One region of the Leptothrix toolikensis genome, then DNA from elsewhere that is predicted to be linked to it. Evidence: predicted binding sites of a transcription regulator. Region 1 holds the regulator's gene; the other holds the start of a gene.

What was found. Region 1 encodes FNR, which switches genes on or off when oxygen is low (the NO sensors DNR and NnrR bind a similar motif). Its sites were predicted from a motif close to TTGATNNNNATCAA; they were not measured.
Region 2: a site for FNR is predicted at 1,986-1,999, ahead of AC3VI7_RS03365 (universal stress protein). Genes of this name have one in related genera too.

Annotation. Positions count from the first base shown of each region.
Region 1 is NZ_JBYSVC010000004.1:18,228-25,520, reverse strand. It holds gene AC3VI7_RS01335 (sulfite exporter TauE/SafE family protein) at 159-935, opposite strand; gene hemN (oxygen-independent coproporphyrinogen III oxidase) at 935-2,335, opposite strand; gene fnr (fumarate/nitrate reduction transcriptional regulator Fnr) at 2,548-3,288, shown strand; gene AC3VI7_RS01320 (nitrogen fixation protein FixH) at 3,343-3,624, opposite strand; gene ccoG (cytochrome c oxidase accessory protein CcoG) at 3,668-5,083, opposite strand; gene ccoP (cytochrome-c oxidase, cbb3-type subunit III) at 5,201-6,133, opposite strand; gene AC3VI7_RS01305 (cbb3-type cytochrome oxidase subunit 3) at 6,126-6,308, opposite strand; gene ccoO (cytochrome-c oxidase, cbb3-type subunit II) at 6,324-6,947, opposite strand; gene ccoN (cytochrome-c oxidase, cbb3-type subunit I) at 6,967-7,293, opposite strand, start outside.
Region 2 is NZ_JBYSVC010000012.1:887-8,179, forward strand. It holds partial or broken gene smc (chromosome segregation protein SMC) at 1-1,975, opposite strand, end outside; gene AC3VI7_RS03365 (universal stress protein) at 2,086-3,066, shown strand; gene dapC (succinyldiaminopimelate transaminase) at 3,086-4,312, shown strand; gene dapD (2,3,4,5-tetrahydropyridine-2,6-dicarboxylate N-succinyltransferase) at 4,352-5,179, shown strand; gene AC3VI7_RS03380 (PilT/PilU family type 4a pilus ATPase) at 5,348-6,532, shown strand; gene dapE (succinyl-diaminopimelate desuccinylase) at 6,556-7,293, shown strand, end outside.

The DNA of each region.
Region 1 (7,293 bases):
AGAACTAGATAGGAAGACACATTCTACGTTAACAGGAAAAAAATGGAACTTACGCTTCATTTTTCTCAATACCAAATTAGGCGATGCACCAAAAAGATATCAGCGCATCAAATGAGTGCATCACATATACCTTCGACGCGAAGATGCCGATCAAACAATCAACCACACTGAACACCAGGAGAGGCCGCCGCTGACAGCATATTAAACAAAGACCAAGCACCGGCACCGACGACAGAAGCGCCAGCCAGTCTAAACGACATCAGGCCTCTCTGCCATGCACCTGCCACCCCCCTCTGACTTGGCGATGGTGCAGGGTTACTTTCAAGGAACATCCGCCAAAGCCATCCACCAGCATAAAGAGAAACCGAGCTAGCCAAGCCAAAAGACAACATGACAAAAGCACCATCTATCGGGCCACTGGATAGCGACGCAATCAAAAAAACGGAGTGCAGCACACCGCAAGGAAATAAGGCCCACATAGAACCTATACCTAAAGCTTGAATCCAAGACCTCATCATACTCAAAGGAGTATGATCAATTGAATTGTTCTTGGGTATCTTCAAATATTTAGATATACGTTCAATAACACTTTGGATGCTTTCTGGAAATTTACCATCCCAAAGCATCCATAGTCCAACAAAAACAATAACCAACTGAACGACAAGCCACAAAGGCTTTAACAAAGCCACCTTATTAAATAATGAAGCCGCACTAGACGTAATCATGCCGAATAAAGCACCGGCAATAGCATAGGATGCTAATCTACCCAACAAGACGGGAAGATATGATAAAAAATGGCTTGCAGAAAAACTATTATTGGCATTTGATCTACATTTTTTAGCTGTTTTCTCACAGAAAGCCCCACACATTGCAATGCAATGCGGTGAGGCTGTAAAACCAACTAAAGCTGCACTGATGTACAAACTAACAGTCATTACACGACCTTGGAAAATCTTTCGCGTACTCTATCAACTTGTAGGTATCTATCAAACACCATAGCTACATATCTAACAAAATACCAACCAAGGTTTGTTAATTGGAAGCCATCCTCATTGAGGATAAGTAATCCATCTTTGGCCAAAGTGTTGATTTCTTCTAATTCAGATTGGAAGTAGCTCTTGAAATCGATCAAGTGAGCTATCTGAATCGATTCAAAACTTAACCGGCCATGGCACATGATCGCCATAATCACAGATCGCCTCAGAACATCATCACGACTCAGATTAAATCCTCGTACGGTAGGCAAGGCATTTCTTGAAATAAACCCATAATATTCGTCTATATTTTTTGCATTTTGCGTATACGTAGAGCCTATCTTACTTATCGCAGAAACACCAAGGCCAATCAAATCACAGTCTGGCTGAGTACTGTACCCTTGAAAATTTCGATGCAAAAGACCTTGCCTCTTGGCAATAGCTAGCGGATCATCTGGAAGTGCAAAATGATCCATGCCAATATAACGATACCCTTTGGCTACAAATCCATCTAATGCAATTGACAACATGCCTAGGCGATCAGTACCTTTAGGCAAACTTTCTGTATGAATTCTTCTCTGAGGCTTAAATCGTTCTGGCAAATGCGCATAGCCATACATGGCAATACGATCTGGCCGTATTGAAGCCACCAAATCAATAGTGCGAGAAAAACTTTCAGGTGTTTGAAGTGGCAGGCCGTAAATTAAGTCAACATTGATTGATTGATACCCAATATCACGCGCGACCTTCATAAGCTCTTCAACCTGCTCAAAAGGCTGTACACGATGAACAGCTTTTTGAACATCTTGATCAAAGTCTTGAACGCCAAAACTTATTCTATTAAAACCTATTGCCTTAAGATTGATTAGCCGTTCTTTATTAACTGTTCTCGGATCAATTTCAATAGAGAACTCACCACCTTTTTCTAAATCAAATTTGGACCTTAGCATATCGAATATATGCGATATTTCAGAATCCGTAAGAAAGGTTGGCGTACCGCCACCAAAATGAATTTGACTAACGATTTCTCTTTGCCCGATGTGACCAGTGACAAGTGCCAATTCTTTTTCTAAAGCAACGAGATATTCTTTGCTTTTAGACCGATCTTTCGTGACAATTTTATTGCATGCACAGTAGTAGCAGACAGACTCGCAAAACGGTATATGAATATAAATAGACAGTGGCATAGCCACCGAGCCAGCGCTTAGGCGACGCTGCCTCAGTGCCAAAGCATGGAACTCATCTGTAGCGACCTCCCCAAAGCGATCAGCTGTTGGGTAAGAGGTGTAGCGAGGCCCAGGGATATCCATCTTCCGAAGAAGTTCCTCACTGAAATGGGGAGCTTCTTCATGCCCAGTCATAGGGGCATCATGGCTGCCAGAAAGGCAATCAGCGTTCAAAGGTGCGTTCATCCTGTGACTTTGCCTTGCAATAGCTTACTGACTTTGACTTAGCTCAATCTTTGACTTGTGACCATTATGGATCAGTCAGCCAACGTGAGGATGCGACTGACGCAACGCCCGCATGACTTTGGTTGATGTCGCCATGCACTGGACGGATAATCCGCCACATCATGCAAGAAGCCACTCCACCCTCTTCCCGAATCGACCCCTTGAAGGTCGCGTGCTCAGCCTGTAATTTAAGAGAGCTGTGTCTGCCTGTCGGCATGTCTGAGCAAGAGCTAGCGACCTTGGATAGCCTGGTCAGTAACCGACGGGTTGTGCGTCGTGGTGAGGTGCTCTTTCACGCTGGAGACTCGTTCTCAGCGCTCTATGCCGTTCGAACTGGCTTTTTCAAAACCATCGTCTCAGCGATTGATGGACGCGAGCAAGTCACGGGTTTTCAAATGGCTGGAGAATTGATTGGCCTCGATGGCATCAGCACAGACCGCCATTCTTGCGATGCGGTTGCACTGGAAGATGCCCAAGTCTGCATGATCCCTTACGCCCAACTTGAGACATTATCTAGAGAATTTACGCTGTTACAGCATCAGTTTCACAAAATCATGAGTCGTGAAATTGTCCGTGACCATGGTGTCATGTTGCTCCTAGGTAGCATGCGAGCCGAGGAGCGCTTAGCCGCTTTTCTGCTTAATTTGACACAGCGACTGCAAGCACGAGGTTTTTCTCCTTCAGCATTGGTCTTACGTATGACAAGAGAAGAAATTGGCAGCTATCTAGGACTCAAGCTAGAAACGGTCAGCCGTACTTTCTCAAAATTCCAAGATGATCAAATTTTGGAAGTCAAGCAAAGAGACATAAGAATACTCAACCAAGAGGCTTTACAACAAGTCGTTAATAGCGCTCAGTGTTGATTTTACACATAGAAAAAAGGCACCTATTTAGGTGCCTTTTTTATGCCTTGATGGCTACTTCATGCCGCCTGTCGCAGAATGATTTCTTCCTTCAATAGCAGGCCGATAAGATGGATTGTTCTTTTTCGAAGGATCAACTTGTAGATCTTCTGGTCCCGTAACCAAAACCGGATCTTGCCCTCGAATTGCAACCACGGCTGTAGTTAGTGCCGCGACGACGACAATCAGCGGACCAGCGATGACCAACCACATCATCTTCACCTGCCACCAAGGCACAGGTTGATGATTAACCTGTGGCCCACTTATATTCGAAGCTTTGGTTGTTTGATGATTCATTTTGTCCTCATTAAAAATACCAAGTGGTCAATGATCATTAGGATCAACGGGGGATCATAAATGTTGACTTCTCATGAACGATAACATCCTCGCCCATCCCAGCACTGCTGACGCGATGAACATCAAACTGGACTGGCTTGACACCTGAACCTTCTCGTTTTGCCGCGTCAAAAGGCAGTTCAATCGTCACTGTGAGCCACTCAGCTTCAGTGGGCGCAACCTTGATCAAATCATCGGGGACGACCTTGTAGCCTTGCAGGCCAGAGACCGCAATGCGATAGGTCTGCTTTTCCTCGGTGGCATTCATGATCTGAAGGCGATAGACGTTCTCAATACCGCCATCACCGTTGATTCTGGCCAATGTCGTGCGATCCCGAACAACATCCACCTTGAACGGCTCACGCGTCCAGACAGCGTAACCCAGTGCCATCACAATAACGACCAAGATAACGCTATAGATCAAGACGCGAGGTCTAAAAATCCGCATCAGCGATTGCTTATCGGTCAGATGCTGTTCCATGCCATGTTGAGTGGCATAACGCACCAAACCTTGTGCATAGCCCATCTTGTCCATCACACCATTGCAGACATCAATACAAGCGGCGCAACCGATGCACTCATACTGCTGACCCTCACGAATATCGATACCCGTGGGACAAACATGCACACACAAACCGCAATCAATGCAATCACCCAAACCAGCTGCTTTGGGATCAACTTTCTTACCCCGTGAACCACGAGGATCACCTCGTTGCGTGTCATACGTGATGATCAAAGTATCATGATCAAACATAGCCCCTTGGAATCGTGCATATGGGCAAAGATACTTGCAGATTTGTTCTCGCATGGAGCCAGCAAATCCATACGTTGCCGCGCCATAGAAGAAGATCCAAAACCATTCCCAAGCGCCAAAATCAAAGCTAGTTGCCTCAATCAGCAAATCACGAATGGGCGTAAAATAAGCCACAAAGGTAAATCCTGTCCATAAAGAAAGAATAATCCAAGCCGCTTGCTTACCTGTCTTTCGAATAATTTTATTATTATTCCAAGGGCCAGAATCTAGCTTGATACGCGCATTGCGATCACCTTCGAATCTATTTTCGATCCACATGAATATCTCAGTATATACGGTTTGCGGGCACGTATAACCACACCACAAACGACCAGCAACCGCCGTAAATAGAAACAGAGCATAAGCAGAAATCATTAAAACCACAGTAAGAAATATAAAGTCCTGCGGGTACAAAACAAGATCAAATATGTAAAACCGGCGAGATTCAAGATTATATAAAACGGCAGGTCGATTATTCCATATCAACCATGGCATGCCATAAAAGACAATTTGAGTCGCCCACACCATGAGCCAGCGAATTTTGGAGAAATAGCCGCTAACCTCTTTGGCATAGATCTTCTTATGAGGAGCATAAAGGGTGTTTGTGGGTCGCTCTGAGGTTGTCATGATGATATATAAGCAAACGTTGATTTAATCAAGCTAGAAAAGGAGGGAGTTGCCCCCCTCCTTTGATTGATGGAACAACGTTTAGTTCCATCAATCACTGTCAATCACATCACAGTGTTAGGACTTTGTTGAGGTCCCAGCCACTTGCTTGTGCGACAGGCTCCAGATGTAAGCCGCCAAGACACGGATCTGATCCTTGGAGAACTTGTAGCTCCAAGAAGGCATCACGTTGGTCTTGCCATTGTTGATGCGCTCAATGATCGCAGCTTCACCAAAGCCGTGCAACCAGATCTTATCGGTCAGGTTGGGCGCGCCCATGGCTTGGGTTCCCTTCGCATCAGCGCCGTGACAGCCTGTACAACCGGCACCCTCGAACTTGGGTTTACCCCGCTGTGCAGCCGCTGCATCGTGCGGACTACCCGAGAAGCTGAGCACGTAGTTGGCCAAGTCTTTGATCTCTTCAGGCGTACCCACCGCAGCACCCATCGGCGGCATCATCCCTACGCGACCATTGGTAAGGGTTTCGATGATGGTGTCATGCGAACCACCATAGAGCCAGTCATCGTCAGTCAAGTTAGGAAAGCCCTTGCTACCCTTCGCATCCGAGCCGTGACACACGGCACAGTTGTTCAGGAAGATACGCTGACCGATGCCCATCGCTTGCTGGTCTTTAGCCATGTCTTCAGCCGACATGGGTGCAAAACGCGCATAGATCTTGGCTTCTTCTTCCTTAGCCTTCTTCTGCTCGGCCTCTAATTGACCCTTGCTGGACCAACCCAACAGCCCTTGATAGGTGCCAACACCGGGGTAGAGCGTCCAATACAAAATCCCGAAAATGATCGTGATGATGTAAAGGCCAACCCACCAACGCGGCAGCGGGTTATTGAACTCCCGCAACGTCTCGTCCCAAACGTGGCCAGTCGTACCATCGTCAGCCGTATTCGGCTTCATTTGGAAATTCAAATACAGCAAGCCAGCGCAGTAAACGATTGCCCATATCGCGATCGCTGCTACGTAAATTGCCCATCCTGTGGAGATGAAATCACTCATTAGAGCCTCCAACTTTCTTGCGTTGCCCCGAACTCAACTCTTCACCATCGAAAGGAAGCTTGCCTGCTTCCTCAAGATCGTGTCGATTTGAGCGCGAGTAAGCCCACACGACAATACCCACGAATGCCGTGAAGGTTGCCACTGTGAATATGCTTCGAACCGTATTGATATCCATCGAAGCACTCCTTGATTACTTCCGCGCCGTACCCAGAATTTGCAGGTACGCGATGACAGCTTCCATTTCGGTCTTGTCCTTGACTTCATCGCCAGCCTTGGCGATTTCATCATCGGTATAGGGCACGCCAACCTTGCGAAGTGCAGTCATCTTCGGTGCCAAATCTGCCGGGTCAAGCACAGCCTTTTCCAACCAAGGATAGGCCGGCATCACCGATTCAGGCACCACATTGCGTGGATTCATCAGGTGGATGTAATGCCAGTCATCGCTATACCGACCGCCCACACGGTGCAAGTCCGGACCTGTGCGCTTGGAGCCCCACTGGAACGGATGGTCATAGACGAACTCACCAGCCAGCGACGGCGGGCCGTAACGCAGCACTTCCGCACGGAAGGGACGAATCATCTGCGAGTGGCAGTTGAAGCAACCCTCGCGGATGTATACGTCACGACCAGCAAGTTGCAAGGCGGTATAGGGCTTGACACCCTCGATCGGCGTTGTGGTTGAGTGCTGGAAGAACAGCGGAACAATTTCCACCAAACCACCAAACGAAATCGTGATCAACGTCAGAACGATCAGCAGGAAATTGCTGGTTTCGATCCGTTCGTAACCTTTGGGAGAACTGTTGTGATCAGCCATTTTTATTGCTCCATTCACTTCAGGCGTGGGCGGCGACAGCCGGAATACGCACAGGCTCAGCCTTGCCATTGCGGATCGTCATCACAACGTTCCAGCCCATGATGCACATACCAACGACGTACATCAAACCACCCACCAAACGCAAGGCGTGGAACGGCACAGTGGCTTTCACGCTTTCAACAAAGCTGTAAACCAATGTCCCATCAGGATTGATAGCACGCCACATCAGGCCCTGCATCACACCAGAAATCCACAGTGCAGAGATGTACACCACCACACCAATGGTTGCGATCCAGAAATGCATTTCGATGGCACGGACGCTGTACATCTCGGTGCGACCAAACAT
Region 2 (7,293 bases), on a different contig from region 1:
CCGGCGCAAAAAAGCGCACCGTGCGCTGGCCCACGCAGTGCCCCGCTGGCGTCACGATTTGCTCGCCCGGACCCAATTGCCCGCGCCACGCCAAAGCTTGTTCCAGCGTTTTGGCCGTGAACCAGCCACTCAACCAGTCGTCCAGCAGCGCATCTATCGCCTCATCGCTGCTGCTGCGGACTTGATCGCGCAGCCGCTCCCAGCCCGGATGCAGCGCCGCCAACGGCGCGCTGGGACTCACGCCATTCAAGGCCGGGCCATGCAGGGCCAAGCGGGCGGGGGGAGCATCTTGATCAAGGTGAGCCAAAGGCTCCAGTGCGTCCACTTCAAGCGCATGCAGCCGGTCGTGCAGCACGGCTTCAAGCGCTTGTTCCCAACCCGCCACCACGTTCAAGCGTTGCCACAGCCCCGCCCGGTTCTGCCAACCCCGGCGCTGCAACCACGGCTGCAAACGGCCACTGCGCTGCACATTCTCCTGCAAAGCGCGCAAAGCGCTCAACTTGGCCCCAAGCTCGGCGTGCCGGCGGCTCTCTTGCAGGCTGAGTTGCTGTTGCTGCTGATGGGTTTGGGTGCTGGTATGGGTGGCCTCGGTCGCTTGCTCCACCCGCGCTTGGGCCTCGGCCAACAACGCTTCGGCCCCGGCCAAAGCGATCTGGCTTTCTTCCAAGCGCTCCAGCTCGGCGTCGTCGTGCTGCTGGCGCTCAGCTTGGACCCGGTCGTGCTGGAGTTGCAGATCCTGTTCCCGCTCCACCAAGCTGCGCTGCTCGGCGGCCAAGACTTGGCGTTGCTGCTGCAAGCTGTTGAGTTGAGCGCGCTGGGCATCACGCACCGCTTGCGCCGTCATCAGCCGCGCCTCTTGATCGGGCAAGTCAAGGTGCTGCTGCTCGATCTGTGCGTCGAGCACGGCCACCTCTTCCTCGGCCTGCGCCAGTTGGATCTGCAAAGCATCGAGATCCAGCCGTGCCGCTTGGGCTTTGTCCTGCCACTGCTGATCAAGGCGCGCCAACTCGGCCAAGCGCTGCGTGATGCGTTCATGGCTGGTTTGGGCAAAACGCACCCGCTCTTCTAGGCGGCTCACCTGCAACGAAACTTCGGCCAGATGGCGCTGGGCCTGCATCAAGGTATCGCTGGAGGCGTAATGGGCTTGGCGCGTCTCGTCCAACTGCGCCTCGGTGTGGCGCAAAGACGCCATGCGCTCCTCAAGGGCCGTGGCGGCATCGTTCAGGGCCTGACCAACCCGCTCGGCCTCTTTGGCCGCTTCGCGGTGTTTGAGGAACCAAAGCTGATGCAACTTGAGCGTGCCGCTGTCTTGCAAGGTCTTGAAACGTGTGGCGACCTCGGCTTGGCGCTCCAACTTCTCTAGCGAGAGCCCCAACTCACGCAAGATATCCTCGACCCGGGTCAGGTTGTCGCGGGTATCGCGCAGGCGCAGCTCGGTTTCGCGGCGACGCTCTTTGTACTTCGACACCCCAGCGGCTTCTTCCAAAAACAAGCGCAACTCTTCGGGGCGCGATTCGATGATGCGATTGATGGTGCCTTGGCCAATGATGGCGTACGCCCGAGGCCCCAAGCCCGTGCCCAAAAACACGTCATGCACATCGCGCCGACGCACCGCTTGGTTGTTGATGTAGTAGGTCGAGGTGCCGTCGCGGGTGAGCGTGCGCCGCACCGCGATCTCGGCAAAGGCATTCCACTGCCCGCCGGCGCGCGCCAAGGTGTTGTCGAACACCAACTCCACACTCGCCCGACTGGCCGGTTTGCGCTGGGCCGAACCATTGAAGATCACATCCTGCATCGACTCGCCGCGTAGCTCGGAGGCTTTGGATTCGCCCAAAACCCAACGCACCGCATCAATGATGTTGGACTTACCACAGCCATTGGGCCCCACCACCCCCACCCGTTGACCGGGTAGTTGGAACTGCGTTGGTTCGGCAAAAGACTTGAAACCCGATAGTTTTAGAGAGGTCAGTCGCATGCGTAAGTCATTGATATAAAAGAAAAAACCCGCCTTGACGCGGGCTTTTTAGGGGGTACACATGATACCATTGCACACATCTAAACGTGTGGCCTGCGCCCTACTTTGCCATGTATCGTCATCTGCTCGTTCCGCTGGACAGCACCGAGCTATCGGCCTTCAACACCGGCGAGGCCATTCGCTTGGCAGCGGCGTTGTACGCCAAGATCACGTTCCTGCATGCAGTGGCCACAGACACTCTGCATGCGCCCGAAAGCTCAGTCCACAACGCGGGCACCGCCATCCTGAGCAAAGCAAGCACCGCTGCCGCAGGGGTGGGCGTGCCATGTACGGTGGAACTGGTCGCCAGCGACCACCCCGCCGAAGCGATTTTGGCTGCTGCGCAGAAACACCACTGCGACTTGATCATGATGGCCTCGCATGGCCCAAGCGGCGTGCTCTCGGGCTCCAACACCGCCCAAGTGCTGCGCCAAGCCAAGATCGCGCTGCTGATCACCCGGGTCGAGGCCAATGATCCGCGTGCCGCCACCAGCAAGGTGCTGGCGATCATCCAAGACGAGCATCGGGCCATCAGCACCGTGCTCCGAGCCGCCCAAAAGCAAGTCAACTCCGGCGCAGCGAACCTGAATTTGGTCGCTTTGGCACGCATGGTGCATTACTTGCGCGACTTCCCGAGTCAATGGCATCACCGCCGTGAAGAAGAAGCCTTGCATCAGATCTTGCGACAACGCTCGCCTGAGCATCATGCTTTGCTGGATCGTCTTGAGCTGGAGCACAAACGTGAGCATGACTTGGTGCGCAGCGTGTCAGCAGCGGTTGATGCCTGCGTAAGCTCCGGCCGGATCGACGATTTGCTGCTGCACACGCTGCAACTCCACCTTGAGATTTTTTCGCGGGCCATGGCCGCTCATATCCAAGTCGAAGAAAACACCTTGCTGCCCATCGCTCGGGATGTCCTTACCCCCCAAGAGTGGCTCCACGCCGAACACTTGTTTGAGGGCTCTTTCGACACCACAGCACGCCTATCCGACCACAGTGATCCGGCTTTTCGGGGGCTCTTCGCTGAAATCAGCCGCGATATCAAGCTTTGAATCCGTATCATCCGCGCCCATGAATCCCTTGCTCTCGCGCTTGCAGCCCTACCCGTTCGAACGGTGGCGCACCCTCATCCAAGACATTCGACCCAATCCGGCGTTCTCTGCCATCAGTCTGGGCATTGGCGAGCCCAGGCACGCCACCCCAGCGCTGATCAAAGAGCGGCTCTGTGCCTCGCTGGACGGTTTGGCCAGCTACCCCGCCACAGCGGGCGACTTGAGCCTGCGCCGCGCCTGCACCGACTGGCTGCAACGCCGCTACAGCGTCAGCCTCGACCCGGCCACTCAAGTGCTGCCCGTCAACGGCTCGCGCGAAGCACTCTTCAGTCTGGCCCAAACGGTGATCGACCCCCGTCAGCACCAAGATGTGGACGGCCCGGTGGTGCTGTGCCCGAACCCGTTCTATCAAATCTACGAAGGTGCTGCCCTGTTGGCCGGAGCCACGCCGGTGTTTGCCAACAGCGACCCCAAGCGCAATTTCGCCGCCGATGGGTCGCAGATCGACGCGGCCACGTGGGCGCGCACCCAATTGCTCTTTGTGTGCTCACCCGGCAACCCCACTGGGGCAGTGATGCCCTTGGACGAATGGGCCCGGCTGTTTGAGTTAAGCGACCGCTACGGCTTTGTCATCGCCTCTGACGAGTGCTACTCAGAGATCTATTTCCGCGAAGGCCCGGACGCGGCTCCACTGGGTGGCCTAGAAGCCGCGCTCAAACTCGGGCGCACTGATTTCAAGCGTTTGGTGCTCTTGACCAGCTTATCCAAGCGTTCGAACGTACCAGGCCTGCGCTCGGGCTTCGTGGCGGGTGACGCCGAGATCATGAAAGCCTTCTTGCTCTATCGCACCTACCACGGCAGCGCCATGAGCCCAACCGTGCAGCAAGCCAGCATCGCCGCGTGGAACGATGAAGCCCACGTTGTCGAAAACCGGGCGCTGTATCGGCAGAAATTCGCTCAAGTCACGCCGATCTTGGCCGAAGTCATGTCGGTTGCGCTCCCGGATGCTGGCTTCTACCTCTGGGCCGAAGTGCCCAAGCACATCTGTGGCGGATCGGACACCGCTTTCGCCAGCGCCTTGCTGGCTCAATACAATGTGACCGTGCTCCCCGGCAGCTATTTGGCGCGTGAGGCCCATGGGCTCAACCCCGGTGCCGGACGGGTGCGCATGGCCTTGGTGGCCAGCGTCGATGAATGCTTGGAGGCGGCGCAACGCATCCGCACCTTTATCCATGCGCAAAACTGATTCTTAAAACACCTTTCTTTTTGACGAGACAACCCATCCATGTCCACCAACCAACTACAACAAGTCATCGACGCTGCGTGGGACGACCGCGCCAACCTCTCCATCGCTTCAGCCCCGGCCGAAGTGCGCGACGCCGTCAATCACGTCATCAGCGAACTCGATGCGGGTCGAATCCGGGTGGCTGAGCGCCAAAGCGTGGGTCAGTGGCAGGTGAACCAGTGGATCAAGAAGGCCGTGCTGCTGAGCTTTCGCCTCAACGACAACGTGGTCCAAGGTGGTGGTGATCTGAACTTCTTCGACAAAGTGCCCACCAAGTTCGCCGGCATGAGCGAAGCTGAACTGCGCGCCACCGGCGTGCGCGTGGTCCCCCCCGCCGTGGCGCGGCGCGGCAGCTTCATCGCCAAGGGTGCGATCCTGATGCCGAGCTACGTCAACATTGGTGCCTACGTCGATGAAGGCACGATGGTCGATACATGGGCCGCTGTGGGCAGCTGCGCGCAGATTGGCAAGAACGTGCATCTTTCCGGCGGTGTTGGCATCGGTGGCGTGTTGGAGCCGATGCAGGCCAACCCGACCATCATCGAAGACAACTGCTTCATCGGTGCGCGCTCCGAAGTGGTCGAAGGCGTGATCGTCGAAGAAAACTCGGTGTTGTCGATGGGCGTCTATATCGGCCAAAGCACCAAGATTTATGACCGCGCCACCGGCACAGTCACCTACGGTCGTATCCCCGCCGGCTCGGTGGTCGTCAGTGGCAACATGCCTTCCAGCGATGGCAAGTACAGCCTTTACTGCGCCGTGATCGTCAAAAAGGTCGATGCCCAAACCCGGGCCAAGACCAGCATCAACGATTTGCTGCGCGACTAAGTCCCAAGTCCCCAGTCTCCGCCACCACCTCTACCCATGAGCTCTTCTGACCCCTCTGGATTGCCGATGAACAAGGACAAACGCAGCCCCGCTGCCGGCAACACCGGCCATACCGGCAATCCAAGCCCGGGGGGACAGCCGCCCAATGCCAACCTCAACAAGGGCAGCATGGAGCGCGTGCTCAAGCTGATGGCTGAGCGCAAAGGCTCGGATGTGATCTTGTCGGCCAACGTGCCGATCTTGATCAAAGTCAACGGCCAGATGGTGCCGTTGACGCACGAGCGGCTGTCGCCATCCCAACCGCGCCAGCTTTTGGCTGAGTTGCTCACCCCGCAACAGCTCGAAGAGCTGGATGACACCCATGAGCTCAATGTCGGCCTGCCGATGCCAGGCTTGGGGTTGTTCCGACTCTCTGCCTTCAAGCAACGGGGCTCAATTGCGGCGGTCTTTCGCTGGATCCCCCCCGAAATTCCCCCGCTGGAGAGCCTGCGGCTGCCCGAGTCACTGGGCAATTTGGCCTTGGAAGCGCGTGGTCTGATTCTGCTGGTGGGGGCCACCGGCAACGGCAAGAGCACCACTTTGGCGGCGATGATCAACCATCGCAACCACAACACCACCAGCCACATCCTGACCATTGAGGATCCGATCGAGTTCATGTTCACCAACAGCAAGTCGGTGATCAATCAACGCGAAGTCGGACGCGACGTGGATTCGCTCCAAATCGGTCTGCGCAACGCCATGCGCCAAGCGCCGGACTGCATCATGATCGGCGAGATTCGGGACCGCGAAACCATGACCGCTGCGCTGTCCTATGCCTTGTCCGGTCACTTGGTGATGGCCACCTTGCATGGCAACAACAGCTACCACGCGCTGGGCCGTATCCTGAGCTTCTATACCCCCGAGTCGCGCCCGGCCATGCTGGCTGACTTGTCCGCCGGGCTCAAAGCGGTGGTTTCGCAGCGACTCATGCGCTCGTTTTTTGGCACCCGCATTCCCACCGTGGAAGTGCTGCTCAACACCAAACTGGTGTCAGAGTTGATCGAACAAGGCAATTTCCCCGGGGTCAAAGAGGCGATGGAACGCTCCATCGCTGAGGGCTCCCAAACGTTCGAGCAAGACATCGCCCGACTCATCACCCAAGGGGTGGTGAATCGCGAGGAAGGTCTGCACCACGCTGATTCACCCACCAATTTGCTCTGGCGCTTGCAAAACGACAACGCCCAGAGCAAACGTGCCCCGGTCAAAGAAGAGGAAGCCGAGATCGGCCCCTCCTTCACCGAAATCACCTTGGATGTGGTGGCCCCCGATCAACCCCCCCCCCTGCGTCGCCCGCCCACGTTCCCTCCGCGCTGAGACTGACCTTTTACCCTTTACCCGTGCCCATATCTGCCGATGCCACCCTGAGCTTGCTCGAAGAGCTCATCGCCCGCCCCTCCATCACCCCCAAGGATGCTGGCTGCTTGCCCCTGATTGCCGAGCGTCTGAACGCCTTGGGCTTCACATGCCACACCCTGTCGTGGGGTCCGGGTCCAGAAGAGGCCCAAGTCGATAACCTGTGGGCGGTGCGTGAGGGTGCGCAGCCTGGGCCCACCTTGGTCTTTGCGGGCCACACCGATGTCGTGCCCACCGGCCCCTTGGCCCAGTGGCTCAGTGACCCCTTCGTGCCCACCTACCGCGACGGTCAGCTCTTTGGCCGGGGCGCAGCGGATATGAAAAGCTCCCTCGCTGCGATGGTGGTGGCCACGGAACGCTTTGTGGCCGAGCACCCTGATCACAAGGGCCGATTGGCTTTTTTGCTCACCAGCGACGAAGAAGGCCCGTCCATCGACGGCACGGTCAAGGTCTGCGGCTGGCTGCAAGAACGGGGTGAGCGCCTCGACGCCTGCATCGTTGGCGAGCCGACCTCCGTCCACCAGCTCGGTGACATGATCAAAAACGGCCGCCGGGGCTCGCTCTCGGGCCGCTTAAGCGTCCAAGGTATCCAAGGCCACATCGCCTACCCGCATTTGGCCCGCAATCCCGTGCATCAAGCTGCCCCAGCCTTGGCTGAGCTGGCGGCCGAAGTTTGGGACGCCGGCAACGATCATTTCCCGCCCACGTCATGGCAGATCTCG